DNA from 3 places in the Pseudomonas alkylphenolica genome. Region 1 is predicted to be linked to each of the others. Evidence: predicted binding sites of a transcription regulator. Region 1 holds the regulator's gene; each other region holds the start of a gene.
What was found. The regulator sigma-54, encoded in region 1, starts transcription at its own class of promoters, with help from an activator protein. The targets are predictions, from matches to a motif close to ANTGGCATNNANNTTGCTNT.
Positions count from the first base shown of each region.

Region 2: the regulator sigma-54 is predicted to act here: its motif matches at 2,355-2,374, upstream of glnA (type I glutamate--ammonia ligase).
Region 3: the regulator sigma-54 is predicted to act here: its motif matches at 3,170-3,189, upstream of flgB (flagellar basal body rod protein FlgB).

Region 1 covers NZ_CP009048.1:4,692,651-4,703,040, forward strand. The annotation lists gene PSAKL28_RS21480 (MlaC/ttg2D family ABC transporter substrate-binding protein) at 1-216, opposite strand, end outside; gene mlaD (outer membrane lipid asymmetry maintenance protein MlaD) at 226-693, opposite strand; gene mlaE (lipid asymmetry maintenance ABC transporter permease subunit MlaE) at 693-1,490, opposite strand; gene PSAKL28_RS21495 (ATP-binding cassette domain-containing protein) at 1,490-2,299, opposite strand; gene PSAKL28_RS21500 (KpsF/GutQ family sugar-phosphate isomerase) at 2,545-3,519, shown strand; gene PSAKL28_RS21505 (KdsC family phosphatase) at 3,520-4,044, shown strand; gene lptC (LPS export ABC transporter periplasmic protein LptC) at 4,053-4,625, shown strand; gene lptA (lipopolysaccharide transport periplasmic protein LptA) at 4,612-5,136, shown strand; gene lptB (LPS export ABC transporter ATP-binding protein) at 5,137-5,862, shown strand; gene PSAKL28_RS21525 (RNA polymerase factor sigma-54) at 6,042-7,535, shown strand; gene hpf (ribosome hibernation-promoting factor, HPF/YfiA family) at 7,613-7,921, shown strand; gene ptsN (PTS IIA-like nitrogen regulatory protein PtsN) at 7,934-8,398, shown strand; gene rapZ (RNase adapter RapZ) at 8,401-9,255, shown strand; gene PSAKL28_RS21545 (HPr family phosphocarrier protein) at 9,276-9,548, shown strand; gene PSAKL28_RS21550 (ZIP family metal transporter) at 9,567-10,390, opposite strand, start outside.
Region 2 covers NZ_CP009048.1:5,399,394-5,409,783, forward strand. The annotation lists gene typA (translational GTPase TypA) at 1-555, opposite strand, end outside; gene thiI (tRNA uracil 4-sulfurtransferase ThiI) at 684-2,138, opposite strand; gene glnA (type I glutamate--ammonia ligase) at 2,470-3,876, shown strand; gene glnL (nitrogen regulation protein NR(II)) at 4,273-5,358, shown strand; gene ntrC (nitrogen regulation protein NR(I)) at 5,355-6,791, shown strand; gene PSAKL28_RS24760 (hypothetical protein) at 7,063-7,500, opposite strand; gene PSAKL28_RS24765 (tRNA (cytidine(34)-2'-O)-methyltransferase) at 7,499-7,954, shown strand; gene secB (protein-export chaperone SecB) at 8,081-8,569, opposite strand; gene grxC (glutaredoxin 3) at 8,611-8,865, opposite strand; gene PSAKL28_RS24780 (rhodanese-like domain-containing protein) at 8,867-9,283, opposite strand; gene gpmI (2,3-bisphosphoglycerate-independent phosphoglycerate mutase) at 9,499-10,390, shown strand, end outside.
Region 3 covers NZ_CP009048.1:4,151,416-4,161,805, reverse strand. The annotation lists gene flgM (flagellar biosynthesis anti-sigma factor FlgM) at 1-152, opposite strand, end outside; gene flgA (flagellar basal body P-ring formation chaperone FlgA) at 321-1,073, opposite strand; gene PSAKL28_RS19025 (chemotaxis protein CheV) at 1,145-2,074, shown strand; gene cheR (protein-glutamate O-methyltransferase CheR) at 2,126-2,953, shown strand; gene flgB (flagellar basal body rod protein FlgB) at 3,228-3,635, shown strand; gene flgC (flagellar basal body rod protein FlgC) at 3,639-4,082, shown strand; gene flgD (flagellar hook assembly protein FlgD) at 4,098-4,826, shown strand; gene flgE (flagellar hook protein FlgE) at 4,857-6,182, shown strand; gene PSAKL28_RS18995 (hypothetical protein) at 6,255-6,443, shown strand; gene PSAKL28_RS18990 (flagellar basal body rod protein FlgF) at 6,634-7,374, shown strand; gene flgG (flagellar basal-body rod protein FlgG) at 7,420-8,205, shown strand; gene flgH (flagellar basal body L-ring protein FlgH) at 8,260-8,955, shown strand; gene PSAKL28_RS18975 (flagellar basal body P-ring protein FlgI) at 8,968-10,077, shown strand; gene flgJ (flagellar assembly peptidoglycan hydrolase FlgJ) at 10,087-10,390, shown strand, end outside.

The DNA.
Region 1 (10,390 bases):
GCCATCGGCATCGACCACCGGCCCCAGATTGGCGTTCAAGGCATCGTAGAACGCACTCGGGTTGGCCTTGTATTGCTCTTTGTTGGCCTTCAGGTCGGCCAGCAACTGGGTGGTTGTCCCCTGAATCACCTCTTTGGGGGACTGAGCAGCTGCGCCAGCCATCAACGGCAGCGCAGCCAGCAGTACCAGCAAGCCGCGTCGCAGGATAGAAATCATGGAAACTCCTTATTTAGCTTCTTTGCCAACGGTATTGAGCAGGAACTTGCCAATCAGATCTTCCAGCACCAGCGCCGACTGGGTGTCGTGAATGGTTGCACCATCCTTGAGCACCGTTTCTTCTCCGCCCACGCTGATACCGATGTACTTCTCGCCGAGCAACCCAGCGGTGAGGATAGATGCAGTGGAGTCGGTAGGCAGGTTGTCTACGCGTTTTTCCAGCTGCAACGTCACCCGACCGGTGTAAGTGTCACGGTCCAGATCGATGGCTGTGACCTTGCCGATGGTCACACCGGCCATGGTCACTTTAGCTCTGACCGTCAAACCGGCGATATTGTCGAAGTATGCGTAAATTTTATAGGTATCGCTGCTCGGGCTCGCCGACAGGCCGCTGACGCGCAGGGCCAGCAGGATCAGCGCCAGGATCCCGGCCAGGAGGAACAGGCCGACACCGATTTCCAGGGTGCGGTTTTGCATCAGAAATCTCCAAACATCAAGGCGGTCAGAATAAAGTCCAGACCCAGGACTGCCAATGAGGCATAGACCACGGTCTTGGTGGTGGCACGGCTGATCCCCTCTGAAGTGGGCTCGCAGTCATAGCCTTGGAATACGGCAATCCAGGTAACAACAAAAGCAAAAACCAGGCTCTTGATCACGCCATTGAGCACATCGTCGGTGAACGACACACTGTTCTGCATGTTGGCCCAGAACGAGCCTTCATAGACGCCCAGCCAGTCCACCGCCACCCAGGACCCACCCCAGATGCCCACCACGCTGAAAATCAGCGCCAGCATCGGCAATGAGATGAAACCAGCCCACAGACGCGGGGCAACGATGTATTTGAGTGGATCGACACCGATCATTTCCAGGCTGGAAAGCTGCTCAGTGGACTTCATGTTGCCGATTTCGGCGGTCAGCGCCGAACCTGCACGCCCGGCGAACAGCAATGCGGTAACCACAGGCCCCAGCTCACGCAGCAAGGTCAAGGCAACCATCTGCCCGACGGCCTGTTCCGAGCCGTATTTGGTCAGGATGCTGAAACCCTGCAGGGCCAGCACCATACCGATAAAGACCCCGGAAACAACGATGATCGCCAGCGACAGCACGCCAACCGAATAGAGTTGCCTGACCAGCAGCTGAAAGCCGCCGCCAGTACCGCTGCGCCCGACCAGCGAGTGCAGCAGGAACAGAAACGAGCGGCCGAGCACGGCCAGCACGTCGATGGCCGAACGGCCAAAACGACGAATACGTTCGAGCAAGGATTTTCTGCGCATCAACGCTTCCCCAGAAGATCGGCGCGGTAATCCGGCGCAGGAAAGTGAAAGGGTACCGGTCCGTCCGGATCACCTTTCATGAATTGACGAATGCGCGGATTGTCGGAGCCCATCAGCTCGTCCGGCGTACCCTGGCCGAGGACCTGGCCATCACCGACCACATAGATGTAGTCGGCAATACTGGCGGTTTCGGCCAGGTCGTGGGAGACCACGATGCTGGTGATGCCCAGGGCATCATTGAGCAGGCGGATCAGCCGCACCAGAACGCCCATGGCGATAGGGTCCTGACCGACGAAGGGCTCGTCGTACATGAGGATCTGCGGGTCCAGGGCAATGGCCCGGGCCAGTGCCACGCGACGCTTCATGCCCCCGGACAGTTCGTCAGGCATCAGTTCGATGGCACCGCGCAGGCCGACGGCCTGCAGTTTCATCAGAACAATGTCACGGATCATTTCGTCGGACAGCTGGGTATGCACCCGCAGCGGGAATGCCACGTTCTCGAACACGTCGAGATCGGTGAACAGTGCGCCACTCTGGAACAACACCCCCATCTGTTTGCGCGCATCGAACAGATCGCTACGCGACAGCGTCGGCAGGTTCTGCCCGGCGACCCAGACCTCGCCGCTGGCCGGACGCAGCTGTGCGCCCATCAGACGCAACAGTGTGGTCTTGCCGCACCCGGAAGGCCCCATGATGCCGGTGACCTTGCCGCGGGGAATGCGTATATCGACATTATTGAAGATGCTGCGCGAACCGCGCTTGAAGGACACACCCTTCAACTCGACCGCGTAGGCGTTATCAACGCTCATCTAGACTCCTTGCGATGCAGCCATCTCACTCAGACGCGCGCCCCCTTCATGGAGGCACGCACGCCCTGAGCGGGCCGAACAGGCGGCGAACTATATCATCGCTGATAGCGACGCCCCAAGGCCGTAGCAGTGCTTGTTCAGCCAGGGTTAAGGTTGGCGAGCGACTGTATGACAATCACAAGGTGAGGGTTTTGCGCATTACCGCTATAATCGCCGCCTTTTCATCAGGCAATCCGATTTTCGACATGAGCCAATCCAGCGACCTGATCCAATCCGCGCAACGCACCATCCGTTTCGAACTCGAGGCGGTTGAGGGCTTGCTAGCCCACATCGACGCCGATTTCGTCAAGGCGTGCGAGCTGATCCTGGCCAGCAAGGGCCGCGTGGTGGTGGTCGGCATGGGCAAGTCCGGGCATATCGGCAACAAAATCGCCGCGACCCTGGCCAGCACCGGCACGCCGGCCTTCTTCGTTCATCCGGCCGAAGCCAGCCATGGCGACATGGGCATGATCACCCGCGACGATGTCATCCTCGCCCTGTCCAACTCCGGTTCGACCGCCGAGATCGTTACCCTGCTGCCGTTGATCAAGCGCCTGGGTATCCAGCTGATCAGCCTGACCGGCAACCCGGACTCGCCGCTGGCCAAGGCCGCCGAAGTCAACCTCGATGCCCGCGTTGCCCAGGAAGCCTGCCCGCTGAATCTGGCACCGACCTCCTCGACTACCGCCGCACTGGTCCTGGGCGACGCCCTGGCCATTGCCTTGCTCGAAGCTCGCGGCTTTACCGCTGAAGATTTCGCTTTTTCGCACCCTGGTGGCGCCCTCGGCCGCCGCCTGCTGTTGAAAGTCGAGAACGTCATGCACGCCGGTGAAGAGCTGCCGCAGGTGCAGCGCGGAACCCTGCTCAAGGACGCACTCCTTGAAATGTCTCGCAAGGGATTGGGCATGACCGTGGTGCTTGAAGCCGACGGGCGGTTGGCCGGGATCTTCACCGACGGTGACTTGCGCCGCAGCCTGGATCGCAACATTGATGTACACACCACCCTGATCGAAGAGGTCATGACCGCTCACGGCAAGACCGCCCGCGCCGAAATGCTCGCCGCCGAAGCCCTGAAAATCATGGAAGACCACAAGATCAGCGCCCTAGTGGTGATCGACAAGGACGAGCGCCCGGTTGGCGCCCTGAACATGCACGACCTGTTGCGTGCGGGAGTGATGTAAATGAGCCAGGACCTGCTCCAGCGCGGCAAGGCGATCAAGCTTGCGGTATTCGATGTTGACGGCGTACTGACTGACGGCCGCTTGTACTTTCTCGAAGATGGCAGCGAATTCAAGACCTTCAATACCCTCGACGGCCAGGGCATCAAAATGCTCATGGCCTCGGGCGTGACCACGGCGATCATCAGCGGGCGCAAGACCCCGGTGGTCGAGCGCCGGGCCAAAAACCTCGGCATCCCGCACCTGTATCAGGGGCGCGAAGATAAATTGGTGGTATTGGACGAACTTCTTGGCCAACTCAACCTAAGCTATGAACAAGTTGCCTATCTGGGTGACGACCTGCCTGACCTGCCGGTGATCCGTCGCGTCGGCCTGGGCATGGCGGTGGCCAATGCCGCAGCCTTTGTCCGCGAGCACGCCCACGGGATCACCAAGGCCCGTGGCGGTGAAGGCGCAGCCCGCGAATTCTGCGAGTTGATCCTGCAAGCCCAGGGCAATCTCGACGCGGCCAATGCCCATTACCTGTAGAGCGCCACATGTTCAGTAAAAAATTCCGCACCGCTGCGCTGTACAGTGTGATTGCCGCCTTGCTGGCGGCAGTTGGCTACTGGAACATCGGCCCCGAGAGCTTTCTCGACAAGCCGGTGGTCAGCGTCGACAACAACGCTATCGACTATTACGCCACCAATGCCCACAGCGTACAGTTCCTGCCAGACGGCAAGATGCAGTACGAGATGACCGCCGACAAGGTCGAACACCTCAAGGTCAGCGAAGTGACCCTGCTGACCAAGCCGGACCTGCAACTGTACCGTGGCACCACCTACCCCTGGCACGTGCAGAGCGAAAAGGGCGAGGTCAATCCGGATGGCTCGGAAGTGGAATTGATTGACTCGGTACGGGTTGCCCGCACCGATGAAAAGAACCGCACCATGATCATTACCACCAGCCGCATGACGGTATTCCCGCAGAAGCAATATGCGCAAACCGCACAAGCCGTTAAAATCGACGGCGCCGGTGGCGTCACTACGGGCAATGGAATGAAAGCGTATTTGAAAGACGGCAGGATGGACCTGCTGTCCAACGTAAGAGGACAGTATGAGGCTCGTTAAAACCCTCCCCTTTTTGCTCAGCCTGAGCGCAGCACTGGGAAGCGCGAGCGCCTGGGCCCTGCCGAACGACCGTGACCAGCCTATCCGCATTCAGGCCGACAACGCGCACCTGGATGACAAGAAAGGGGTCGCCACCTATACCGGCGACGTCATCATCACCCAAGGCTCGATGATGATCAAAGGCAACACCGTGACCATCACCCGCGCCGCCTCCGGCGACATCGATGTGGTGACCTCGGTGGGCAACCTGGCCTACTTCGAGCAGCAACAGAGCGCTGCCAAGCCGGACAAGATGCAAGGCTACGCCGTGACCATCCAGTACCAGGCGCAAAAAGACCTGGTGGTGCTGACCGACCGCGCCAAAGTGGTCAACGAAGGCAATACCACCGAAGGCGAGAAGATCGTCTACAACACCAAGACCCAGGTAGCGACTGCCGGTCGTGGCGGCAATGTGACCACACCGCGCCAGCGTATCGACATGGTGATCCAGCCTAAGAAGAAGGCCGAGTAAATGGCGACCCTCAAAGCCCAGCACCTGGCCAAGAGCTACAAGAGCCGACAAGTGGTCCGCGACGTCAGCCTGTCGATCGACAGCGGCCAGATCGTCGGCCTGCTCGGCCCTAACGGCGCCGGCAAAACCACCTGCTTCTACATGATCGTCGGCCTGGTCCAGGCCGATCAGGGCCGTGTCCTGATCGACGACCTGGATGTCAGCCACCAGCCGATGCACGGCCGTGCCCGTGCCGGTATTGGTTACCTGCCCCAGGAAGCCTCGATCTTTCGCAAGCTTTCGGTTGCCGACAACATCATGGCGATCCTCGAGACCCGCAAGGACCTCGACACCGCCGGACGTCGCAAGGAACTGGAAAGCCTGCTGCAGGAATTTCACATCAGCCACATTCGCGACAACCTCGGCATGAGCCTGTCCGGCGGCGAACGTCGCCGCGTGGAGATTGCTCGGGCCCTGGCCACCGCACCGAAATTCATCCTGCTCGACGAACCCTTTGCCGGTGTCGACCCGATTTCGGTCGGCGACATCAAGCAGATCATCCATCACCTCAAGGCCAAGGGCATCGGTGTACTGATCACCGACCACAACGTCCGCGAGACCCTGGATATCTGCGAAACCGCTTACATCGTCAACGATGGCCAACTGATTGCCGAAGGCGATGCAGAGACCATCCTGGCCAACGACCTTGTCAAAGAGGTGTACTTGGGCCACGAGTTCCGCTTGTAAGTTCGAGGCGACAAAGCGCTTGCCAGGGGCAACTGTACCGGTGAAATCCGGCTTAATTGTTACAGCACCCTAGGCAAACGCTCCAATTTCAGGCATATAATTTGCTTAAAGTTGGCGCTTCGGTGCCCTTGTAGTGGATGGCGCATGTGCGCCGGCGAAAAAGGTGTTAAGCCCCTGCCATGAAACCATCGCTCGTCCTAAGAATGGGCCAGCAACTGACGATGACACCGCAGTTGCAACAGGCCATCCGTCTGCTCCAGCTTTCTACCCTGGACCTCCAGCAGGAAATCCAGGAAGCGCTGGAATCGAACCCGATGCTCGAACGCCAGGAAGAAGGCGACGACTTCGACAACAGCGACCCGATGGCGGACAACGCCGAAAGCAAGCCGGTCGCCGAAGTCCAGGACACCAGTTTCCAGGAAGCCACGCCAACCGTGGACAGCCTGGAAGACGGCGAATGGAACGAGCGCATCCCCAACGAGCTACCGGTCGATACGGCCTGGGAAGACATCTACCAGACCAGCGCCAGCAGCCTGCCCAGCAACGACGATGACGAGTGGGATTTCACCACCCGCACCTCGGCTGGCGAAAGCCTGCAAAGCCACCTGCTCTGGCAGTTGAACCTGGCGCCGATGTCCGACACCGACCGGCTGATCGCGGTCACCCTGATCGACTGCATCAACAACCAGGGCTATCTCGACGAAACCCTCGAAGAAGTCTGCGAGTCCTTCGACCCGGAGCTGGATATCGAGCTCGACGAAGTCGAAGCCGTGCTGCACCGCATCCAGCAATTCGAACCGGCCGGCATCGGCGCCCGTAACCTCAGCGAGTGCCTGCTGCTGCAGCTGCGTCAACTGCCCGCCAGCACCCCCTGGATGGCCGAAGCCCAGCGCCTGGTCCGCGATTACATCGACCTGCTTGGCAGCCGTGACTACAGCCAGCTGATGCGGCGGATGAAGCTCAAGGAAGACGAACTGCGCCAGGTCATCGAACTGGTCCAGAGCCTCAACCCGCGCCCCGGCTCGCAGATCGAATCCAGCGAAGCCGAATACGTGGTCCCTGACGTGATCGTGCGCAAGGACAACGAACGCTGGCTGGTCGAACTCAACCAGGAAGCCGTGCCGCGCCTGCGGGTCAATCCGCAATACGCCGGATTCGTCCGCCGCGCCGACACCAGCGCCGACAACACCTTCATGCGCAACCAGTTGCAGGAAGCCCGCTGGTTCATCAAGAGCCTGCAGAGCCGCAACGAAACCCTGATGAAGGTCGCCACCCAGATCGTCGAGCACCAACGTGGTTTCCTCGATCACGGCGACGAAGCAATGAAGCCGCTGGTATTGCACGACATCGCCGAAGCGGTGGGCATGCACGAGTCGACCATTTCCCGGGTCACCACCCAGAAATACATGCATACACCGCGTGGGATTTACGAGCTGAAGTACTTTTTCTCCAGCCACGTCAGCACCTCCGAAGGCGGTGAATGCTCGTCCACAGCGATTCGCGCGATCATCAAAAAACTGGTTGCAGCGGAAAATCAGAAAAAGCCATTGAGTGACAGCAAGATCGCTGGTTTACTGGAGGCACAAGGTATCCAGGTAGCCCGTCGCACCGTCGCCAAGTACCGCGAGTCCCTCGGCATTGCACCGTCGAGTGAGCGTAAGCGACTGATGTAGCCCCTGAGATAGCCATAGCAGTTCAGTGGCAGGCGCAACACCTGCCTCTTATGCACGGGCAACAAAGGAGAAGCTGTATGCAAGTCAATATCAGTGGACAGCATGTAGAAGTCACCCAGCCGCTGCGCGAGTACGTCGAACAGAAACTGAAACGGCTGGAAGGGCACTTCGACAAGATTACCAATGTGACGGTAATCATGAAGGTCGAGAAGCTGCAGCAGAAAATTGAAGCGACGCTGTTTATTCCCGGCGGCGAAGTGGTTGCAAATGCCGAACACACAGACATGTATGCAGCGATCGATGCCTTGACCGACAAGCTCGACCGCCAACTGAAAAAACACAAGGAAAAACAGCAAAGCCTGCTGCAAGGTGCAGCGGCCCGCTGATCCCCCTCATCCATGATCCGACTTGAAACCATCCTGACCCCCGGCCGTTCCCTGGTGAACGCGCCGGGAGGCAGTAAAAAGCGTGCACTCCAGGAAATCGCCACCCTGATCGACCGGGAGGTTCCAGACCTGGAGATGCAAGACGTTTTTGAAGCCCTGTTTGCCCGGGAGAAACTCGGGTCGACCGGTTTTGGTAATGGCATTGCCATTCCACACTGCCGCCTGAAAGGCTGCTCATCCCCCATCAGCGCCCTGATACACCTGGATGCACCGATTGACTATGACGCCATTGATGGCGCCCCGGTCGATTTGCTGTTTGTCCTGCTGGTTCCCGAAGCGGCCACCGATGCGCACCTTGAACTGTTGCGCCAAATTGCCAGCATGCTCGACCGCAAGGACGTGCGTGACCGGCTGCGTGCCGCCAGTAGCAGTGAAGCCTTGTACCAGGTCGTACTGGACGTACAGAACGAGTCCTGAACATGCGCCTGATTATCGTCAGTGGCCGATCCGGCTCCGGCAAGAGTACCGCCCTCGCAGTCCTGGAGGACAACGGCTACTACTGCATCGATAACCTGCCTGCCGGGCTGCTACCGCAGCTGGCGGAAAATGCCCTGATCAACACCGAGCTGATGCAGCCTAAAGTGGCGGTATCCATCGATGCGCGCAACCTGCCCAGCCATCTGACACGTTTCCCCGAGCTGCTCGAAGATGCCCGGAGCAAACATATCCAGTGTGATGTGCTGTACCTGGACGCCGACGAAGAGACCCTGCTCAAGCGCTTCTCGGAAACCCGCAGGCGTCACCCGCTGACCAACGCCAATCGTTCGCTGGCCGAAGCGATCAAGGTCGAGACCGACCTGCTGGGGCCGATCGCCGACCTCGCCGACCTGAAGATCGACACCACCAAACTGAACCTCTACCAGTTGCGGGACTCGATCAAGCTGCGCCTGCTTAACCAGCCGGAACCCGGTACCGCGTTCCTGGTCGAATCCTTCGGTTTCAAGCGGGGCATGCCGGTGGACGCCGACCTGGTGTTCGACGTGCGCTGCCTGCCCAACCCTTACTGGAAGCCGGAGCTACGTGAACACTCCGGCCTGGAACAGCCGGTTATCGATTACCTGGCAGCCCAGCCGGACGTCGAAGAAATGTTCCAGGACATCTCCAGCTACCTGCTCAAATGGTTGCCGCGCTTTGCCGCCAGCAACCGCGCTTACGTCACCATTGCCATTGGCTGTACCGGTGGACACCACCGTTCGGTTTACCTTACCGAACGCCTGGGCCAGTTGCTGCAGCAATCCCTGAAGAATGTCCAGGTTCGCCACCGCGACCTCTAGCCCACAGGACCACCGCCGCGATGCCCGCTCGTGAAATCACCATCATCAACAAGCTGGGGCTACACGCCCGGGCTGCGGCAAAGTTTGTCGGCGTGGCCGGACGCTTCCCTTGCACCGTGCGCGTAGGTCGCGCGCCTGACAAACTGATCGACGGTAAAAGCATCATGGCCGTGATGATGCTGGCAGCGGGCAAAGGCACTCAGGTACACCTGCATACTGAAGGCGAGCAACAGGACGAAGCCCTGGAAGCGTTGATCGAGCTGATCAACAACTACTTTGACGAGGGCGAGTAACCGCCCTCTGTTTCCTGCTCAAGACAACGCCGTATCCATCACCATCATCAGGCAGAAGCCGACGCACAAACCCAGGCTGGCCAAGCGATGATGGCCGTTGCTGCGTGATTCAGGAATGATCTCCTGGGTCACCACCAGCAACATCGCCCCAGCCGCGCAAGCCAGGCCCAACGGCAACAACAACTCCGCCACCGTCACCAGCCAGGCGCAAATCACTGCCGCCACCGGCTCGACCAGACCAGACGCCGCACCGATGGCAAAGGCCTTGAATCGCGCCATCCCGGCCCCGGCCAGCACCAGCGCAATGACCAGACCTTCGGGCACATCCTGCAAGGCGATGCCCATGGCCAGACTGTCTGCATCAGCCATTCCACCACCGGCCGACACACCGATGGCCATGCCTTCCGGGATGTTGTGGGCGATGATGGCGATGACAAACACCCAGATCCGTGCGGCAATCACCGGCTGCTGGGCAGTGCCGACCAAAGCCTCCGGCGAAGCGCCAGACACCTTGAGATCGACCAGGTAGAGACAGAAAGCGCCGAACAGCAAGCCGAAACTGACCAGTCCTCCCGCGCCCCATTTGCCCAGGCCAATGGCCTGGGCAGCATCGAGCCCGGGAATAATCAGGGAAAACGCCGTTGCCGCCAGCATCACCCCTGCCCCGAAACCCAGCAACGTATCAGCCAACGCTACCGGCATGCTGCGGATTACCAGCACCGGCACTGCACCCAGCGCGGTCCCCAATGCACACAGGGCACCCCCTTCGAGCGCACGCATCATGCGCGGCTCAAGGTCCAGCCAGGCCAACCCCTGCGCTACCAGCAAAGCGCAGCCGACCA
Region 2 (10,390 bases), 710 kb from region 1:
CGGGGTCATGTCTTCGGCCATTTCGGTGTGGTCCAGACCGGCAATGCCGTTCAGGGCCGAGGCGTAGACGACTTTGAAGTCCAGCTGTTCTTCGGTGGCACCGAGGTTGTCGAACAGGTCGAAGATCTGGTCCAGAACCCAGTCAGGACGCGCGCCCGGACGGTCAACCTTGTTGATTACCACGATTGGACGCAGGCCGGCTTCGAAAGCCTTCTTGGTCACGAAACGGGTTTGCGGCATAGGGCCGTCTTGGGCGTCGACCAGCAGCAGCACCGAGTCAACCATCGACATTACACGCTCAACCTCGCCACCGAAGTCGGCGTGGCCGGGGGTGTCGACGATGTTGATGTGGTAGCCGTTCCAGTTGATGGCGGTGTTTTTCGCCAGAATGGTAATACCGCGCTCTTTTTCCTGGTCGTTGGAGTCCATGACGCGCTCGTCGTTGAGCTCGTTACGCTCCAGAGTGCCGGACTGACGCAGGAGTTTGTCGACCAGGGTGGTTTTACCATGGTCAACGTGGGCGATGATGGCGATGTTACGCAGATTTTCGATCACGTGTGTATCTCGATCAGAGGATTCGGGTTGCCGCCCAGTCTAGGCGGCGAATATGAATGAATGGCGCTCAACGGGCCCGCAGGTCGGGGGGGCGATGGCGGATGCTCCCGCCATATAGCCCCGGCGTTTTATGTCGGACGATAAACGCGCACATTGGCATGTCCCTCACTGAGCAAATGATGGGCATGCAGGCGACTCATCACACCCTTGTCGCAATACAGCAGGTACTGGCGCGTAGCGTCCAGCTCCTTGAAGCGACTGTTCAGGGCGTAGAACGGCAAGGCCTTGACCTCGATGCCGTCCAGTTCCAGGGGCTGGTCTTCCTGGGCGTCGGGGTGACGAATGTCGATCACCACCTGCCCGGCCAGCGCCTGGCTGACTTCTTCGATCTGAATATCCTGGCTGAGTTCATCGATCACGTGGTCGATGGAGATCAGGCGAGCGCGCTCCAGGGCGCGCTCGAGCACGGCCATGTCGAACTGCTTCTCTTCATGGTCAACGCGGTGACGCTTGGCACAGGTAGTCGGGTTCACCGAAATCACGCCGCAGTACTCGGGCATGTGCTTGGCGAACTCGGCAGTGCCGATCTGGTTGGCCTGGTCGATGATGTCCTGCTTGTGGCTGGCCAGCAGCGGGCGCAGCACCAGCTTCTCGGTGGCCGAGTCGATCACTGCCAGGTTCGGCAGGGTCTGGCTCGACACCTGGGAGATCGCTTCGCCGGTGACCAGCGCATCGATCTCGAGACGGTCGGCAATATTGGTCGCCGCGCGCAGCATCATGCGCTTGAGGGTCACCCCCATGTAGCTGTTGTCGACCTTGCCGAGAATCTCGCCGACCACTTCTTCGAACGGCACGCTGACGAACAGCACGCGCTGGCTGCTGCCGTATTTCTTCCACAGGAAGTGGGCGACTTCCATCACCCCCAGCTCGTGGGCACGGCCGCCAAGGTTGAAGAAGCAGAAGTGGGTCATCAGGCCGCGGCGCATCATCTGGTAGGCCGCCACGGTGGAGTCGAAACCACCGGACATCAGCACCAGGGTCTGCTCCAGCGCGCCCAGCGGGTAGCCGCCGATGCCCTTGTGCTGGTTGTGGATCACGTACAGACGCTTGTCACGCACTTCGATGCGCACTTCGACCTCGGGGTTGCGCAGGTCGATACCGGCGGCACCGCACTGCTGACGCAGCTGGCTGCCGACATAACGGTCGACGTCCATCGAAGTGAAGTCGTGGTGGCCGCCACGCTTGCAGCGTACGGCGAAGCGCTTGCCGGCCAGCAGGTGACCGAAGTGCGCCTTGCACTTGGCAACGATATCGTCGAAGTCACCCAGCGGGTACTCATCGACCTGCAGGAAGTGGGCAATGCCCGGCATGCAGGTCAGACGCTCGGTCATCTCGCGCAGGACTTTCTCGTCCTCGATGTGGGTGACCACCTCGAGGTTGTCCCAGACACCGTTGACCGCGAGCGCAGGATCGAGGTCCTTGAGCACGGTACGGATGTTGCGGCCCAGTTGACGGATGAAGCGCTTGCGAACCGGGCGGCTCTTGATGGTGATCTCTGGGAAGACTTTTACGATTAGTTTCATGAAAAACTGTGCGCGAGCTGCCGACTAAAAAAGTGGGGCGCGGATTATAGCGGAAATTGCTCAAGGTTTAACCAATTAATCTACAGAAGGTTTTCCGCGCACCAAAATGAGGCGTGCCACTTCATTTACGCCTCTTAAGAGTGCAGAAAACTGCCCGAATTTCAGCCCGGCACCCCTGAAATGCTTGGCAATCGGGCAAAAAATCCAAACCGGGGCACTGGCATGCAATTTGCTCCCTTGTGATGCAGGTTGCCTTGGCCGACTATTCGCGCCCGGCATCACCCAAATTCCAGGGCTGCACAGGCTAGCTCTACCCCACCCGGAGGACACTATGTCGAAGTCGGTTCAACTCATCAAAGATCATGACGTTAAATGGATTGATCTGCGCTTCACTGACACCAAGGGCGTACAGCACCACGTGACCATGCCGGCCCGTGATGCGCTGGAGGAAGACTTCTTCGAAGTCGGCAAGATGTTCGACGGTTCCTCCATCGCTGGCTGGAAAGGCATCGAAGCCTCGGACATGATCCTGATGCCGGTCGACGAGACCGCCGTGCTGGACCCGTTCACCGAAGAGCCGACCCTGATCCTGACCTGCGACATCGTCGACCCTTCGAGCATGCAGGGTTACGACCGTGACCCGCGCGCGATCGCCAAGCGTGCCGAAGAGTACCTCAAGAGCACCGGCATCGGTGACACCGTGTTCGCCGGTCCAGAGCCTGAGTTCTTCATCTTCGACGAAGTGAAGTTCAAGTCGGACATTTCCGGCTCGATGTTCAAGATCTTCTCCGAGCAAGGCTCGTGGATGTCCGACCAGGACGTTGAAGGCGGCAACAAAGGCCACCGTCCAGGCGTCAAAGGTGGCTACTTCCCGGTTCCGCCGTTCGACCACGACCACGAAATCCGTACTGCCATGTGCAACGCACTGGAAGAAATGGGTCAGACCGTCGAAGTTCACCACCACGAAGTGGCGACTGCCGGCCAGAACGAAATCGGCGTCAAGTTCAACACCCTGGTGAAGAAAGCTGACGAAGTCATGGCCTTGAAATACGTCGTGCACAACGTTGCCGACGCTTATGGCCGCACTGCCACCTTCATGCCGAAGCCACTGTACGGCGACAACGGCTCGGGCATGCACGTTCACATGTCGATCTGGAAAGAAGGCAAGAACACCTTCGCAGGCGAAGGCTATGCCGGTCTGTCCGACACTGCCCTGTACTTCATCGGCGGTATCATCAAGCACGGTAAGGCCCTGAACGGCTTCACCAACCCGTCGACCAACTCCTACAAGCGTCTGGTGCCAGGCTTCGAAGCTCCGGTAATGCTGGCCTACTCGGCTCGCAACCGTTCCGCTTCGATCCGTATCCCTTACGTTTCCAGCCCGAAAGCCCGCCGTATCGAAGCGCGCTTCCCGGACCCGTCGGCCAACCCGTACCTGGCCTTCGCCGCACTGCTGATGGCCGGTCTGGACGGTATCCAGAACAAGATCCACCCAGGCGATGCCGCCGACAAGAACCTGTACGACCTGCCGCCTGAAGAGGCCAAGGACATTCCGCAGGTTTGCGGTAGCCTGAAGGAAGCCCTGGAAGAGCTGGACAAGGGCCGTGCGTTCCTGACCAAAGGCGGCGTGTTCTCCGACGACTTCATCGATGCCTTCATCGAGCTGAAGAGCGAAGAAGAGATCAAGGTCCGCACCTTCGTACACCCACTGGAATACGAGCTGTACTACAGCTGCTGATTCCGTGACGGTGTAACGCCATCAAAGAGAGGCCTCCTTCGGGAGGCCTTTTTTTTCACTCCCCCGGTGGGAGCGGGCTTGCCCCGCGAAGCGATTTGCCTAACACACCGCAATCGCGGGGCAAGCCCGCTCCCACTGCAGAACTCCTCTATGCTCTATATTGGTGCACGCAATAGCCTGCACCTAAGCGAATCAGCCCATTTTGGTTCAAGAAAACCGCCAGATCAGGGCTTTGTAGCCATATTTAGCGCAAATACAGGTCTTTATCCGGCAAATCCGCTTCTTTTCGGAGCCTTGGTTTGTTTTTTGCATTTTCTTCTCACCAGCAGACAACCAGCGCCCGCGACCCTGGCCCAGCCGGGGTCGTCATGAGCCAAAAGAGGTCACCGACGCCCCATGACCATCAGCGATGCCCTGCACCGACTGCTACTGGACAACCTGACCACTGCCACCATTCTGCTCAATGCCGAATTGCGCCTTGAGTACATGAACCCGGCAGCGGAAATGCTCCTGGCCATCAGCGGCCAGCGCAGCCATGGGCAATTCATCAGCGAGTTGTTCACCGAATCCCCTGAAGCGCTCAATTCCCTGCGCCAGGCGGTGGAACACGCGCACCCATTCACCAAGCGCGAAGCACAGCTGACCTCGCTGACCGGGCAGACCCAGACCGTCGACTATGCGGTAACGCCGATCCTCAGCAGTGGCCGGACCTTGTTGCTGCTTGAGGTCCACCCCCGCGACCGGCTGCTGCGCATCACCAAGGAAGAGGCCCAGCTGTCCAAGCAGGAAACCACCAAGCTGCTGGTGCGCGGCCTGGCCCACGAGATCAAGAACCCGCTGGGCGGGATTCGCGGCGCCGCACAGCTGCTCTCGCGGGAATTGCCCGAGGAAAGTCTCAAGGATTACACCAACGTGATCATTGAAGAGGCGGACCGCCTGCGCAACCTGGTCGATCGGATGCTCGGCTCGAACAAGCTGCCGTCGCTGGCCATGACCAACATCCACGAAGTACTCGAACGGGTCTGCAGCCTGGTCGAAGCCGAAAGCCAGGGCGGCATCACCCTGGTGCGTGATTACGACCCGAGCCTGCCGGACGTACTGATCGACCGCGAGCAGATGATCCAGGCCGTGCTCAATATCGTGCGCAACGCCATGCAGGCCATCAGCGGCCAGAACGAACTGCGCCTGGGCCGCATCAGCCTGCGCACCCGGGCCATGCGACAGTTCACCATCGGCCACACCCGCCATCGCCTGGTGGCCAAGGTCGAGATCATCGACAACGGCCCGGGTATCCCTGGCGAGCTACAGGAAACCATCTTCTACCCCATGGTCAGCGGCCGTCCGGACGGTACCGGGCTGGGCCTGGCCATTACCCAGAACATCATCAGCCAGCACCAGGGCCTGATCGAATGTGACAGCCATCCAGGCCACACCACCTTCTCGATCTTTCTGCCGCTGGAACAAGGAGCCACCGCCTCATGAGCCGAAGTGAAACCGTCTGGATCGTCGACGATGATCGCTCCATCCGCTGGGTCCTGGAAAAAGCCCTGCAACAGGAAGGCATGACCACCCAGAGTTTCGACAGTGCCGACGGCGTCATGAGCCGCCTGGCCCGGCAGCAGCCGGACGTGATCATCTCCGATATCCGCATGCCCGGGGCCAGCGGCCTGGACCTGCTGGCGCAGATTCGCGAGCAGCACCCGCGCCTGCCGGTGATCATCATGACCGCCCACTCGGACCTGGACAGCGCGGTGGCGTCCTATCAGGGCGGCGCATTCGAATACCTGCCCAAACCGTTCGACGTCGATGAGGCGGTGTCGCTGGTCAAGCGCGCCAACCAGCACGCCCAGGAGCAACAGGGCCTGGATATCGCCCCAAGCCTGACCCGTACCCCGGAAATCATCGGCGAGGCGCCGGCGATGCAGGAGGTGTTCCGCGCCATCGGTCGCCTGAGCCACTCCAACATCACCGTGCTGATCAACGGCGAGTCAGGTACCGGTAAAGAACTGGTGGCTCACGCTCTGCACCGCCACAGCCCACGGGCGGCCTCACCGTTCATCGCCCTGAACATGGCGGCAATTCCCAAGGACCTGATGGAGTCCGAGCTGTTCGGTCATGAAAAAGGCGCGTTTACCGGTGCCGCCAATCTGCGTCGCGGGCGTTTCGAACAGGCCGATGGCGGCACCCTGTTCCTCGACGAAATCGGCGATATGCCGGCCGATACCCAGACCCGTCTGCTGCGGGTACTGGCCGATGGCGAGTTCTACCGGGTCGGTGGTCATGTGCCGGTGAAAGTCGACGTGCGTATCATCGCCGCGACCCACCAGAACCTGGAAACCCTGGTGCAGGCCGGCAAGTTCCGTGAAGACCTGTTCCATCGCCTCAACGTGATCCGCATCCATATCCCGCGCCTGGCCGACCGTCGCGAGGACATCCCGACCCTGGCCCGGCACTTCCTCGGCCGCGCCGCTCAAGAGCTGGCGGTTGAACCCAAGCTGCTCAAACCCGAGACCGAAGAGTTCATGCGCAACCTGCCATGGCCCGGTAACGTGCGCCAGCTGGAGAACACCTGCCGCTGGATCACGGTAATGGCTTCGGGCCGCGAAGTGCATATCGGCGACCTGCCGCCAGAGCTGCTCAATCTGCCGCAGGACAGCACGCCGGTGACCAACTGGGAGCAGGCGCTGCGCCAATGGGCCGACCAGGCCTTGGCCCGTGGTCAAACCAGCCTGCTCGACAGCGCCGTGCCGAGCTTCGAACGGATCATGATCGAAATCGCCCTCAAGCACACCGCTGGCCGCCGTCGCGATGCCGCGGTATTGCTCGGCTGGGGGCGCAATACCCTGACGCGCAAGATCAAGGAGTTGGGGATGAAGGTCGCCGGTGGCGAAGAGGACGGCGACGACGAGGCGTGATCCGGGCGACTGGTGGGAGCGGGCTTGCCCCGCGATAGCGGTTTGTCAGCCCCATCGTATCGCGGGGCAAGCCCGCTCCCACCGCCCCCACATGCACCGAACCTGTGCCCGACGCACCGCAGCAAGGCACAAACCCCCGGTAAAACCCCCGTCCCAGCCCGCTAAACCCACTAATCTGCGGGCTGCAATAAAACTGGCACACACCCTGCATTAGTATCAGTACTTCCAGTTTTGGGGGCCTTGGTACAGGCAGGCCGGGGATTCCCCTCTTTTATTCGTGCAGTCTCACCTGCACACGCCAGCGCCCCTCATCCTCTGCACCGGCCCAGTTGCCGTGCAGAGGACGGGCCGCGACCAGGGTCACCAGCAACCCGCCATCACTTTTCTGCACCCGCCAACTGACCGGTTTGCCCTGCTGGCGCAACTGACCCCGGGCAACCTTGCCTTCAGCCTCGAACAGTAAGGCCAGGGTGCCATCGACTTCTTCGCCGTGCAGCTTGGGTTCTTCGTTGAACCACAGGTCCAGCCCACCCTCGACCACCTGCACCTGCTCCAGCACCCGCGGCTCGGGCGCGGTCAACCGGCCGATCATCAAGCCCACCAACATGCCGAAAATCGCCAGGGAAAACAGCACGCGCGGCCATTGCTGCGAACGCGGGTCCGGTTCAGGAGTAGAATGCTCGCCATCTTTATGCTCGGAGCCGTGCATGTTTCACGTCATCCTCTTTCAACCAGAGATTCCGCCGAATACTGGCAATATTATAAGGCTGTGCGCCAACAGCGGCTGTCACTTGCACCTGATCGAGCCGATCGGCTTCGAGCTGGACGACAAGCGTCTGCGCCGCGCCGGGCTGGACTACCACGAGTATGCCACCCTCAAGCGCCACGCCGACCTGCCCAGCTGCCTGGAAAGCCTCGGCCAGCCGCGCCTGTTCGCCTTCACCACCAAGGCCTCGCACCCCTACCACGAGACGGCATTCCAGCCTGGCGACGCCTTCCTGTTCGGTCCGGAAAGCCGTGGCCTGCCTGCCGAGGTGCTGGACAGCCTGCCCGCCGAGCAGCGCCTGCGCCTGCCGATGCGGCCGGGATGCCGAAGCCTGAACCTGTCCAATACCGTGGCAGTGACGGTGTATGAGGCCTGGCGCCAGCAAGGTTTTGCCTGAATGCTATCGCGGGGCAAGCCCGCTCCCACAGAGGTTAACTGAACACTGTGGGAGCGGGCTTGCCCCGCGAAAGAGCCCAAGAAAAAAGCGCCCATCAGGGCGCTTTTTCGCTACATCGCAACAGGCTTATTGCAGCGAAGGGGCTTCGCCAGCTTCCTGCATGCGTTGCATTTCCTGGGCGTACAGGGCGTCGAAGTTGACTGGCGACAGCATCAGCGCCGGGAACGAACCACGGGTCACCAGGCTGTCCAGTGCTTCGCGCGCGTACGGGAACAGGATGTTCGGGCAGAACGCACCCAGAGTGTGGCTCATCGAAGCCGCATCGAGATTCTTGATCAGGAAGATACCGGCCTGCTGGACTTCAGCGATGAAGGCCACTTCGTCAGCGTTCTTGACGGTTACCGACAGGGTCAGTACGACTTCGTGGAAATCGCCTTCCAGACCTTTCTGCTTGGTGTTCAGGTCCAGGGCAACACTCGGCTCCCACTGCTGACGGAAGATCGCCGGGCTTTTCGGCGCTTCGAACGACAGGTCACGCACATAGATGCGCTGCAGGGAGAATTGCGGGGTGCTTTCGTCGGCTGCTGCTGCGTCGTTGTTCTGTTGATCAGTCATGACAGATCCTTCTTTCCAGGGTCTTTAATAGGGGTTCTGGTTCAGGCCTTGAGCAAGCCGTCGAGTTTACCGGCGCGCTCAAGGGCATACAGGTCGTCGCAACCGCCGACGTGGGTACTGCCGATCCAGATCTGCGGCACCGAGGTACGGCCGGCCTTCTGGCTCATTTCGGCGCGCACCTGCGGCTTGCCATCGACCTTGATCTCTTCGAAGGCCACACCTTTGCTCTGCAGCAGGCGCTTGGCCTGCGAGCAATAAGGGCAGTAATCGCTGGAATAGACGATGACGTCGCTCATTTCACTTCACCAATGGCAGGTTGTCGGCTTTCCAGCTCGACACACCGCCAGACAGCTTGGCAGCGGTGAAACCGGCTTTGAGCAGTTCGCGGGCGGTGGTGCCAGCGTGCTGGCCCATGGCGTCGACGACGATCAGGGTCTTGTTGGCCTTGTGCTTTTCCAGCTCGCCGATACGCGCGGCGAACTTGTCCTGCGGAATGTTCAGGGCACCGACGATATGGCCAGCGGCGTAATCCTTGGTCGAACGAATGTCGATCACCAGGCCTTTATCGCTGTTGACCAGCGCGGTCAGCTCGCCAGTGCTCAGGCTGCGTCCGCCTTTGCGCGCTTCGGTGATGATCAGCAGCACCAGCAGAACGACGAAGATACCAACCAGCAGATAGTGATTTGTTGCGAATTCAATCAGGTGAGCAACCATCGGAGGGTGTTCCAGGCCATTAAAAATGTTGGCCAGTATACACAGCCCCCAAGGTCGGCCAAAGCCCGCCCGACCGGCTTGTCGGCAGTAATTCTCAGCTAACCCCTGCAGTCCGTCGGCCAGCAGCCGGTGGCGAACAAGGTTAATTCGTCATTCATGGCCAATTTGCCCTAAAATGCGTGTCTTTATCATCTGAACAACCGTGAGTGGGATTGATGACGAGCACGCCAAAACCTTTGGTCCTGATCATCCTGGATGGTTTCGGTCACAGCGAAAGCCACGAATACAACGCCATCTATTCGGCCAACACGCCGGTCTACGATCGCCTGCGCGCTACCCAGCCGCACGGCTTGATCTCCGGCTCCGGCATGGACGTCGGTTTGCCTGACGGACAGATGGGCAACTCCGAGGTCGGCCACATGAACCTCGGTGCCGGTCGCGTGGTGTACCAGGACTTTACCCGGGTCACCAAGGCCATCAAGGACGGCGAGTTCTTCGACAACGCCGTACTCTGCGGCGCAGTCGACAAGGCCGTGGCTGCCGGCAAGGCCGTGCACATCCTCGGCCTGCTGTCCGATGGCGGCGTGCACAGTCACCAGGATCACCTGATCGCCATGGCCGAACTGGCTGCTCAGCGTGGTGCCGAGAAAATCTACCTGCACGCCTTCCTCGACGGTCGCGACACGCCGCCGAAAAGCGCGCAATCGTCCATCGAGCTGCTCGACGCCACCTTCGCCAAGCTCGGCAAGGGCCGCATCGCCAGCCTGATCGGCCGCTACTTCGCCATGGACCGCGACAACCGCTGGGACCGCGTATCGGCTGCCTACAACCTGATCGTCGACAGCGCCGCCGAATACACCGCCGACAGCGCCCTGGCCGGCCTGGAAGCGGCCTATGCCCGTGGCGAAAGCGATGAGTTCGTCAAAGCCACGCGCGTTGGCGAAGCGGTCACGGTCGAAGACGGCGATGCGGTGATCTTCATGAACTTCCGCGCCGACCGCGCCCGCGAACTGTCGCGGGTGTTCGTCGAAGCCGACTTCAACGAGTTCCCACGCGCGCGCCTGCCGAAACTGGCCGCCTATATCGGCCTGACCCAGTACTCGGCCA
Region 3 (10,390 bases), 540 kb from region 1:
TGGCTGAGGTGTACGGCTTCCCCGCTGGCGCTGCCCTGGGCGACGGAATCGGCCTTGGCTGCGGTGTTGCTGGCAGTGCTTTCCTGGCTGTTGCCGGTACGCACGCCGGCAACCGACGGAGAGTTATTCAAACGACTGAAGTCGATGACCATGATCAGAAAACCTCTGGGTATAGGGACGCTTGCCTTGTTTTCGGCCAACCCGAAAGAAACTTTAGGCGCAATTGCAGTGCAGACTGCGCAGCAGGTTCCGGGCACCCAATGGGACACAGTTTAGGAAAAGCGGTTCCTTATCGCCAGAGTTCTTCGTGGTTCTCCCGTTTACATGGATACTTCGACCTGGCCGGGCCCGGTTACCCTGGCCTTGACCACCCGTTTGGAATTGAGATTGCGCACCCGGATCTGTTCGCTCAGACCGCCTTTGCTCAGGGCTTCGCCTGGCATGCGTACACTGAGCGTGCCGCTGCGGGCGGTGATGACCACCTGATCACCCTTGCGGACCACTTCGGCCTGTTCCAGGTGTTGAGGGGTCAGCACCTGATCCATGACCGTCGGTCGGATAACCTTGAGCCCGATCGCCTGTTCCAGATCGCTCAGAAACCCCTGGTTCAGCGTGCCGACATCGCGCTCGCGCAGGCTGACGTCCTGCTCGCCGACAATGCTTTCGCGTTTGAGCGGGCGCACCACAGTGACAACATTGCGAAACAGACGTACCTGGGCGGGCACGAACACCGTCCAAGGTGAGCTGCCGTTACAGCGCACCCTTACGGTTACGCGGCCCAGCGGCTGTGCCGGGCTTTCCAGATTGGCGTCCAGTTGCCGGTCGCACTGCGGCATGCGCAGGCGCGGGTCGAGGGTGTTGACCTGGATTTCGTAGCGGCCTTGGGTCTGGCTGCTGGCCAGGTAGTCTTCAACAGTGAATTCAAGAAACCCCTGGGTGACGCCGATAAGCTGTTCAGGCAAGGTGAAAGCGTCAGCCAGAAGTCGGGTGCCCGGAATCAGCAGGCACAGCGCAGCAAGAAGGCTGGTCAGGTGGCCGGTCAGGCGTCGGAAAAATGTCGTTTTCGTGTTCATACGATTAAAAAAAGCAAAGCGCGTGCCGAGACTGGGTACGAAGTTCGAAGCGTTTGGTGAAGGAGTCTTGCATGGCTGGTGTAATGGATTCAGTGAACCAGCGCACGCAACTGGTGGGGCAGAATCGCCTGGAGCTGTTGTTGTTTCGTCTCAATGGCGAGCAGCTCTACGGGATCAACGTGTTCAAGGTGCGGGAGGTGCTGCAATGTCCACCCCTGACCGTGATGCCCAAGTCCAACCCGGTAGTGCGCGGTGTCGCGAATATTCGTGGGGCAACCATCCCGATCCTCGATCTGGCGATGGCGACCGGTATGCCCGGTCTGAGTGAAGATGTCAGCAAGAGTTTTGTGATCATCACCGAGTACAACACCAAGACTCAGGGCTTTCTGGTGCACTCGGTGGAGCGCATCGTCAACATGAACTGGGAAGAGATCCATCCGCCACCCAAGGGTACCGGGCGTGATCACTACCTGACGGCGGTGACCCGGGTCGACAACAAGATGGTCGAGATCATCGATGTGGAGAAGATCCTCGCCGAAGTTGCGCCGACGTCCGAGTCGATTTCTGCCGGTGTGGTCGATGCCGAGGTGCAGGACAAGGCAGTGCTGCTGCGGGTACTGACGGTCGACGATTCGTCGGTGGCGCGCAAGCAGGTCAGTCGTTGCCTGCAGACGGTCGGGGTCGAAGTGGTGGCGCTCAATGATGGCCGCCAGGCGCTCGAGTATCTGCGCAAGCTGGTGGATGAGGGCAAGCGTCCGGAAGAAGAATTCCTGATGATGATCTCCGATATCGAGATGCCGGAGATGGACGGTTACACCCTGACGGCCGAGATCCGCAGCGACCCGCGCATGCAAAAATTACACATCATCCTGCATACTTCGCTTTCCGGAGTGTTCAACCAGGCGATGGTCAAGAAGGTCGGGGCCGATGATTTCCTGGCCAAGTTCAAGCCGGACGACCTCGCCCAACGCGTCGTCGATCGCATCAAGGCCACGCACTAACGGCCGGGGGCTGTGCCCCTGGCGGTTCACACGATTTAAGAGGCGGCATCTTTGTCTACGGGTAATTTGGATTTCGAACAGTTCCGGGTCTTCCTGGAAAAAGCCTGTGGCATCCTGCTGGGCGAAAATAAGCAGTACCTGGTCTCCAGCCGTCTCAACAAGCTGATGGAGCAGCAGGGCATCAAGTCCCTGACCGAACTGGTACAGCGTATCCAGAGCCAGCCGCGCAGCGGTTTGCGCGAGCAGGTGGTGGATGCCATGACCACCAACGAAACCCTGTGGTTTCGTGACACCTATCCCTTCGAAGTGCTGAAGAACAAGGTATTGCCTGAGCAGATCAAGGCCAATCCCGGGCAGCGCCTGCGTATCTGGTCGGCCGCCTGTTCCTCGGGGCAGGAGCCGTACTCGATCTCGATGGCAATCGATGAGTTCGAGCGCAGCAACATCGGCCAACTGAAGATGGGTGCGCAGATTGTTGCCACTGACCTGTCCGGCGCCATGCTCAATAACTGCAAGACCGGTGAGTACGACAGCCTGGCGATTGCCCGTGGATTGTCCCAGGAACGCCTGCAGCGCTACTTCGATGTCAAGGCGCCCGGGCGCTGGGCGATCAAGGCGCCGATTCGCAGTCGCGTGGAATTTCGCTCGTTCAACTTGCTCGACAGTTACGCAAGCCTGGGCAAGTTCGACATCGTGTTCTGCCGCAACGTGCTGATCTACTTCTCGGCCCAGGTCAAGAAAGACATCCTGTTGCGTATCCACAGCACGCTGAAGCCGGGTGGTTATCTGTTCCTCGGGGCGTCCGAAGCGCTCAATGGCTTGCCGGATCATTACCAGATGGTTCAGTGCAGCCCGGGGATCATCTACCAGGCCAAGTAACAACCCCCCTGTGGGGCTGTGAAAGCAGCCTCTCCGGTGGGAGCGGGCTTGCCCCGCGATAGCGATTTATCTGATAGGTCAGAATCGCGGGGCAAGCCCGCTCCTACCGGGAGAAATTGCCGCTTTGCTGGCGCCGAGCGGAAATCCTTTGCCGCTTTTCTGGCATTGCCGCCAGCGGCAAATCACTCAAAGCCCCGTATTTACGGGGTTTTGTTTTTTGGCATGGCTCTTGCTCTAGCTCAGTCAACGAAAAACCTTCGAAGGTTTCCCTGACATGAGCATCAGCTTCGACAAAGCGCTCGGCATCCACGAAAAGGCATTGGGCTTTCGCGCCCAGCGCGCCGAGGTGCTGGCCAACAACATCGCCAACGCCGACACGCCGAGCTACAAAGCGCGTGACATGGACTTCGCCTCAGTCCTGGCGGCCCAGGCCGAGAAGACCAGCAAGGGTCATTTTGCGCTGGATCGTACCAATACCCGGCACATCGAGGCTGAAGGCCTGAGCGTGGGTGATGAAACCCTGCAGTACCGCACGCCGATGCAGCCGTCGATCGACCAGAACACCGTCGATGCCCAGCTCGAGCAGTCGAGCTACGCGGAAAACGCCGTAGGTTTTCAGGCCAGCTTCACGCTGCTCAACAGTAAATTCAAAGGGCTGGTATCGGCCCTGCGCGGAGAGTAAGTCATGTCCCTCGCCAGTGTTTTCAACATTGCCGGTAGCGGCATGAGTGCGCAGACCACGCGTCTGAACACCGTCGCTTCGAACATTGCCAACGCCGAGACGGTGTCGTCGAGCATCGATCAGACCTATCGCGCCCGTCACCCGGTGTTTGCCACCACCTTCCAGCAAGCCCAGGGCGGTGTCAGCCAGTCGCTGTTCCAGGATCAGGGCGAGGCCGGTCAAGGTGTTCAGGTGCTCGGTGTGGTGGAGGATCAAAGCAACCTTGAGGCGCGCTACGAGCCGAACCATCCGGCGGCGAACAAAGACGGTTATGTCTACTACCCGAACGTCAACGTGGTCGAGGAGATGGCGGACATGATCTCTGCCAGCCGCTCGTTCCAGACCAACGCCGAGCTGATGAACACGGCCAAGACCATGATGCAGAAGGTCCTGACCCTGGGTCAGTGATAAAGGACGAAGCCAATGGCAAGCGTTAACGACACCACCGCCGGTGTAAACCTGAACGACGTGCTCAAGGCGTCGGTCAAGAAGACCTCCGAGACCAACTCCAGTGGCGTTGCTTCGGCAACCAACAGCAAGACCGGCAACCAGACCCTGGGCAAGGATGCGTTCCTGCAGTTGCTGGTTACCCAGATGCGTAACCAGAACCCGCTCGACCCTCAGGACAACAGCGAGTTCGTCGCCCAGCTGGCGCAGTTCAGTAGCCTGGAAGGCATCACTACCCTCAATGAGTCGGTGACTGCGATCTCTGGCAGCTACAAATCGTCCCAGGCGCTGCAGGCGTCGTCGCTGGTCGGTCGCTCGGTGATCGCCCAGACCGACAAGGCCGTGGTCGACACCACCAAGAGCTTCAATGGCTCGGTGGTAGTGCCGCAGTCGCTGAGCAATGCCACCGTCACCATCACCGACAAGGATGGCAAGGTGGTCAAGACCATCGATCTGGGCGAGCAGAAGGCCGGCAATGCCGCCTTCGTCTGGGATGGCACCAATGACGCGGGGGAGAAGGTCGATCCTGGCACCTACACCTTTGCCGCCAAGACCACCATCGATGGCAAGCAGCATGACATGTACACCATGCTGCCGGCCACGGTCAGCAGCGTCACCATCAGTCAGACCGGCGGCGAGATGATGCTCAATCTTGCCGGCCTGGGCAGCATTGCGCTGTCCAAAGTCCAAACCATCGGTATATAGAGCCGGCTAACGCGGCACAAGGAGTGAAAGATGTCATTCAATATCGGCCTTAGCGGTCTCTATGCAGCCAACAAACAACTGGACGTGACCGGCAACAACATTGCCAACGTTGCTACCACCGGCTTCAAATCCTCGCGTGCAGAATTCGCCGACGTCTACTCGGCCAACAAGCTCGGCGTCGGCAGCCAGAGCGTCGGTAACGGCGTGCGTCTGGCCTCGGTCTCGCAGCAGTTCACCAATGGCGATATCACCAACACCGGCAACGTGCTGGACATGGGTATCCAGGGTCAGGGCTTTTTCGTCCTGAGCGACAACGGCTCGCTCAGCTACACCCGTGCCGGTGCCTTCCAGACCAACAAAGACAACTACGTGACCACCGCTGATGGTCTGCGCCTGCGTGGCTACGGTGTGGACGAGAACGGCAAGATCATCAACGGCGTGCTGACCGACCTGAAGATCGACACCTCGGCACTGGCGCCAAAGTCCACTACCTCGATCGATCAGGGCATCAACCTGAACTCGTCGGACAAGGTCATCCCGAGCACCACCACGTTCGATCCAACCGACGACACCACCTGGAACAAGACCTTCGCCACCAAGATCTATGACAGCCAGGGTAACGAGCACGTCATGGATCAGTACTACGTCAAGACCGACACCAATGAGTGGAAGTCCTACACCCTGATTGATGGTCGTAACCCGCTCGATCCTACCCAGGAGCCGCCGCAGCCACTGGAAGGCACCATCACCTTCAATCCTGACGGTAGTGTCGATACCATGACCGCGGGTGCTGCAGGTTCTGGCTACGAAGTGGTGAACAAGGTGTTCAAGCTGACCGGCTGGATTCCTGCCACCGTTACCGATCCGACTGCCAAGCCGCCGGTGTGGGGTTCCAACGGTTCCGAGGCCAGTGCCGGCGGTATCGCCATCGACATGACCGATACCACCTCCTACAACACCCCGACCACGCGTCTGTCGCAGAGCCAGGACGGTTACGCTACCGGTATTCTGTCGAGCCTGAGCATCGACTCCAGTGGTGTGATGTTCGCCAGCTTCAGCAACCAGCAGTCGCGCGCTATCGGTCAGGTTGCCATCGCTTCCTTCGCCAACGAGCAGGGCCTGCAGCCTATGGGCGGTACGCGCTGGACCGAGACTTACTCCTCGGGGATCCCGGGGATCGATGCGCCGAAGACCGGTACTCTGGGCGCTATCGCCTCCAACTCGCTGGAGGCCTCCAACGTCAACCTGACCACTGAGCTGGTCGAGCTGATCAAGGCGCAGAGCAACTACCAGGCGAACGCCAAGACCATCTCTACCCAGAGCACCATCATGCAGACCATCATTCAGATGACCTGATGCTGCTGTGAAGCGCTAGGTGTGGACGGACCCCTTTCTCGGAAGGGGTCTGTCGTTTCAGAGGTATCGATCATGTTGCAACGATTGGCGTTAGCGGTGTTCGCGGTGTTGCTGATGACTCAGGTCAGGGCTGATGCCGCACCTTGGTACCGTTGGGAAAGCCAGGCGGATGGGCGCCTGGTCTGTGCCCAGTTTTCTCCGGGCGATGGCTGGAAGCGCTTCGCCGGTCCCTTCAACAACGCGGCGTGCCGCGACTACTGAGGCTTGCCGCTAGCGGCAAGCTGGCGCCGTAATTTCGACGGCGCTTCTCCCAGCCGCATGCCTGTACGGCGATCAAGTCCTTGTCTGGCGGGGCTTTTGGCCACTTCTGCAAAGTTGGTTTGAAACTTGCTTCAAGCACTGCAAAGCAGCGGCGAGCGGCAAGTGTTCGCCAGCGCAGGGGAGAAATACTGTGGACAAGATGCTGTACGTGGCCATGACCGGTGCCAGCCAGAACGCGCTGGCGCAGAAGGCGCATGCCAACAACCTGGCGAACATTTCCACTACCGGCTTTCAGCGTGACCTGGAACAGGCGCGCTCGATGCCGGTGTTTGGTGACAGCTTTCCGGCGCGCGCCTATGCCATGACCGAGCGCCCGGCGACGGATTTCTCGCCAGGCTCGATGCTGGAAACCGGGCGTGACCTGGACGTGGCTGTTGGTGGTGACGGCTTTATCGCCGTGCAGGCGCCGGATGGCAGCGAAGCCTATGTGCGTACCGCGAGCATGAACATCGATGCCCTGGGCGTGCTGCGTGCTGGCAACGGCATGCCGATCATGGGTAACGGCGGGCCGATTGCCGTGCCGCCAGAGCAGAAGGTCGAAGTCGGTGAAGACGGCACCATCACCATCCGCGCCATGGGTGAGGGGCCGCGGGTAATGGCTGAAGTCGACCGGATCAAGATGGTCAACCCTGACCTCAAGACCATGACCAAAGGCCTGGACGGTTTGATCCATACCAGCAATGGCCAGCCAGCAGTGGCCGATGCCAACGTCAAGCTGGTGTCGGGTTTCCTTGAAAGCAGCAACGTCAACGCCGTCGAGGAAATGACCTCGGTGCTGGCGTTGTCGCGTCAATTCGAACTGCACATCAAGATGATGACCACGGCCAAGGAAGGCGACGAAGCCATGGCTCGGGTTTTGCAAATCGGCTAATTACACAGACGTAGCGCCGTAAAACAGGCGCGCGAGGAGAACAGCATGCTTCCGGCTCTTTGGGTCAGTAAAACCGGTCTGTCCGCCCAGGACATGAACCTGACCACCATTTCCAACAACCTGGCCAACGTCTCGACCACCGGCTTCAAGCGCGATCGTGCCGAGTTCCAGGACCTGCTGTACCAGACCCGTCGCCAGGCCGGCGCCCAGTCGACCCAGGACAGCGAGCTGCCTTCGGGCCTGCAGCTGGGTACCGGTGTGCGCATTGTCGGCACCCAGAAGAGCTTCACCGCCGGTAGCCTGCAGACCACCGAGAACCCGCTGGACATGGCGGTTGATGGTCGCGGTTTCTTCCAGATCCTGCAGCCCGATGGCACCGTCTCCTACACCCGTGACGGTACCTTCCACCTGAACTCCGACGGCCAGATCGTCACCGCCAGCGGTTTCGCCCTAGAGCCGGCGATTGTCGTGCCGCCTGAGGCGCAGACCTTCACCGTCGGCCGTGACGGCACCGTTTCGATCACCACCGCAGGCAACCCGGCGGCGCAGGTGATCGGCAACATCCAGACCGCCGACTTCATCAACCCGGCCGGCCTACAGGCAACCGGTGGCAACCTGTTCCTGGAAACCGCCGCCAGCGGCGCGCCGCAAGTTGGCACTCCAGGCCTGAACGGTTTCGGTGTGGTCCAGCAGCAGACCCTGGAAAACTCCAACGTCAGCACCGTGGAAGAACTGGTCAACATGATCACCACCCAGCGTGCCTACGAGATGAACTCCAAGGTCATTTCCACCGCCGACCAGATGCTCTCGTTCGTTACCCAGAACCTGTAAGTGAAGTCTTCGAGGTCGCTTTAACGGCGCCTGTTACACCGTGAGGTCAGAGTCATGAGTCGTTTGTTTTGCGTACTTGCCCTGAGTGGGATCAGCGTGCTGGCCGGCTGCGTTGCGCCGCCGCCCAAGCCCAATGATCCGTACTACGCGCCGGTATTGCCGCGTACGCCACTGCCGGCAGCGGCCAACAACGGCTCGATCTACCAGGCCGGTTTCGATCAGAACCTGTACAGCGACCGCAAGGCGTTCCGGGTCGGTGACATCATCACCATCACCCTCAACGAGCGGACCCAGGCGAGCAAGAACGCCAACTCGCAGATCGCCAAGAACAGCAAGGCCGATATCGGCCTGACTTCGTTGTTCGGCTCTTCGATGACCACCAACAACCCGTTCAGCGATGGCGATCTGAGCCTGAGCGCCGGGTACAGCGGTGATCGTGCAACCAAAGGCGACAGTAAAGCAGGGCAGGGCAACAGCCTGACCGGCTCGATCACTGTGACCGTTGCCGATGTGCTGCCCAACGGCATCATTGCCGTGCGTGGCGAGAAGTGGCTGACCCTCAACACCGGCGACGAGCTGGTGCGCATCGCCGGCATGATCCGCGCCGACGACATTGCCACCGACAACACCGTGCCTTCGACCCGGGTTGCCGATGCGCGCATCACCTACTCGGGAACCGGTTCGTTTGCCGACGCCAGCCAGCCGGGCTGGCTCGACCGTTTCTTCCTCAGCCCGCTTTGGCCTTTCTAGGTTCGGATGACCATGTTCAACTTCAAGCAGCTGATTACCGCCGCGCTTCTGATGTCCATCGCGTTCGCCGCACAGGCCGAACGCCTGAAAGACATCGCCAGCATTTCCGGCGTGCGTAGCAACCAGCTGATCGGCTACGGCCTGGTGGTGGGGCTCAATGGCACGGGTGACCAGACCACCCAGACGCCGTTCACCCTGCAGACCTTCAACAACATGCTGTCGCAGTTCGGCATCAAGGTGCCGGCAGGTTCGGGTAACGTGCAGCTGAAAAACGTCGCGGCGGTCTCGGTGCATGCCGACCTGCCGGCGTTCGCCAAGCCGGGGCAGGTAGTGGACATCACCGTGTCTTCGATCGGTAACTCCAAGAGCCTGCGCGGCGGCAGCTTGCTGATGACGCCGCTCAAGGGTATCGACGGTAATGTCTATGCGATCGCGCAGGGTAACCTGGTGGTCGGCGGCTTTGACGCCGAAGGCCGTGACGGCTCGAAGATCACCGTCAACGTACCGTCGGCGGGGCGCATTCCCGGCGGTGCTTCGGTAGAGCGTGCCGTGCCCAGCGGATTCAACCAGGGCAACAGCCTGACCCTGAACCTCAATCGTCCGGACTTCACCACCGCCAAGCGCATCGTCGACAAGGTCAACGAACTGCTCGGCCCGGGTGTGGCCCAGGCCCTGGACGGTGGTTCGGTGCGCGTTACCGCGCCGCTCGATCCGAGCCAGCGTGTCGATTACCTGTCGATCCTCGAGAACCTGGAAATCGATCCGGGCCAGGCGGTGGCCAAGGTCATCATCAACTCGCGTACTGGCACCATCGTTATCGGCCAGAACGTCAAAGTGTCGCCTGCGGCGGTCACCCACGGCAGCCTGACCGTGACCATCACCGAAGACCCGATCGTCAGCCAGCCGGGGCCGTTCTCCAATGGCCAGACCGCTGTGGTGCCGCGCTCGCGGGTCAATGCCGAGCAGGAAGCCAAGCCGATGTTCAAGTTCGGCCCGGGCACCACGCTGGATGAAATCGTCCGTGCGGTGAACCAGGTGGGGGCAGCCCCGAGTGACCTGATGGCAATCCTCGAAGCCCTGAAGCAGGCCGGTGCGCTTCAAGCCGACTTGATCGTGATCTGAGGACTGGCCATGGATATGCCGAAAAACCCGATAGCCAACACGGCTGACAGCGGTGCCTACACCGACCTCAATCGACTCAGTTCGTTGAAGGTCGGCGACCGCGACAGCGACGCCAACCTGCGCAAAGTGGCCCAGGAATTCGAATCGCTGTTTCTCAACGAGATGCTCAAGTCGATGCGTTCGGCCAGCGATGTGCTGGCCAAGGACAATCCGCTCAACACCGAAACCACCAAGCAGTACCAGCAGATGTACGACCAGCAGCTGGCGGTGAGTATGTCCCGCGAAGGCGGCGGTATCGGTCTGCAGGAGGTGC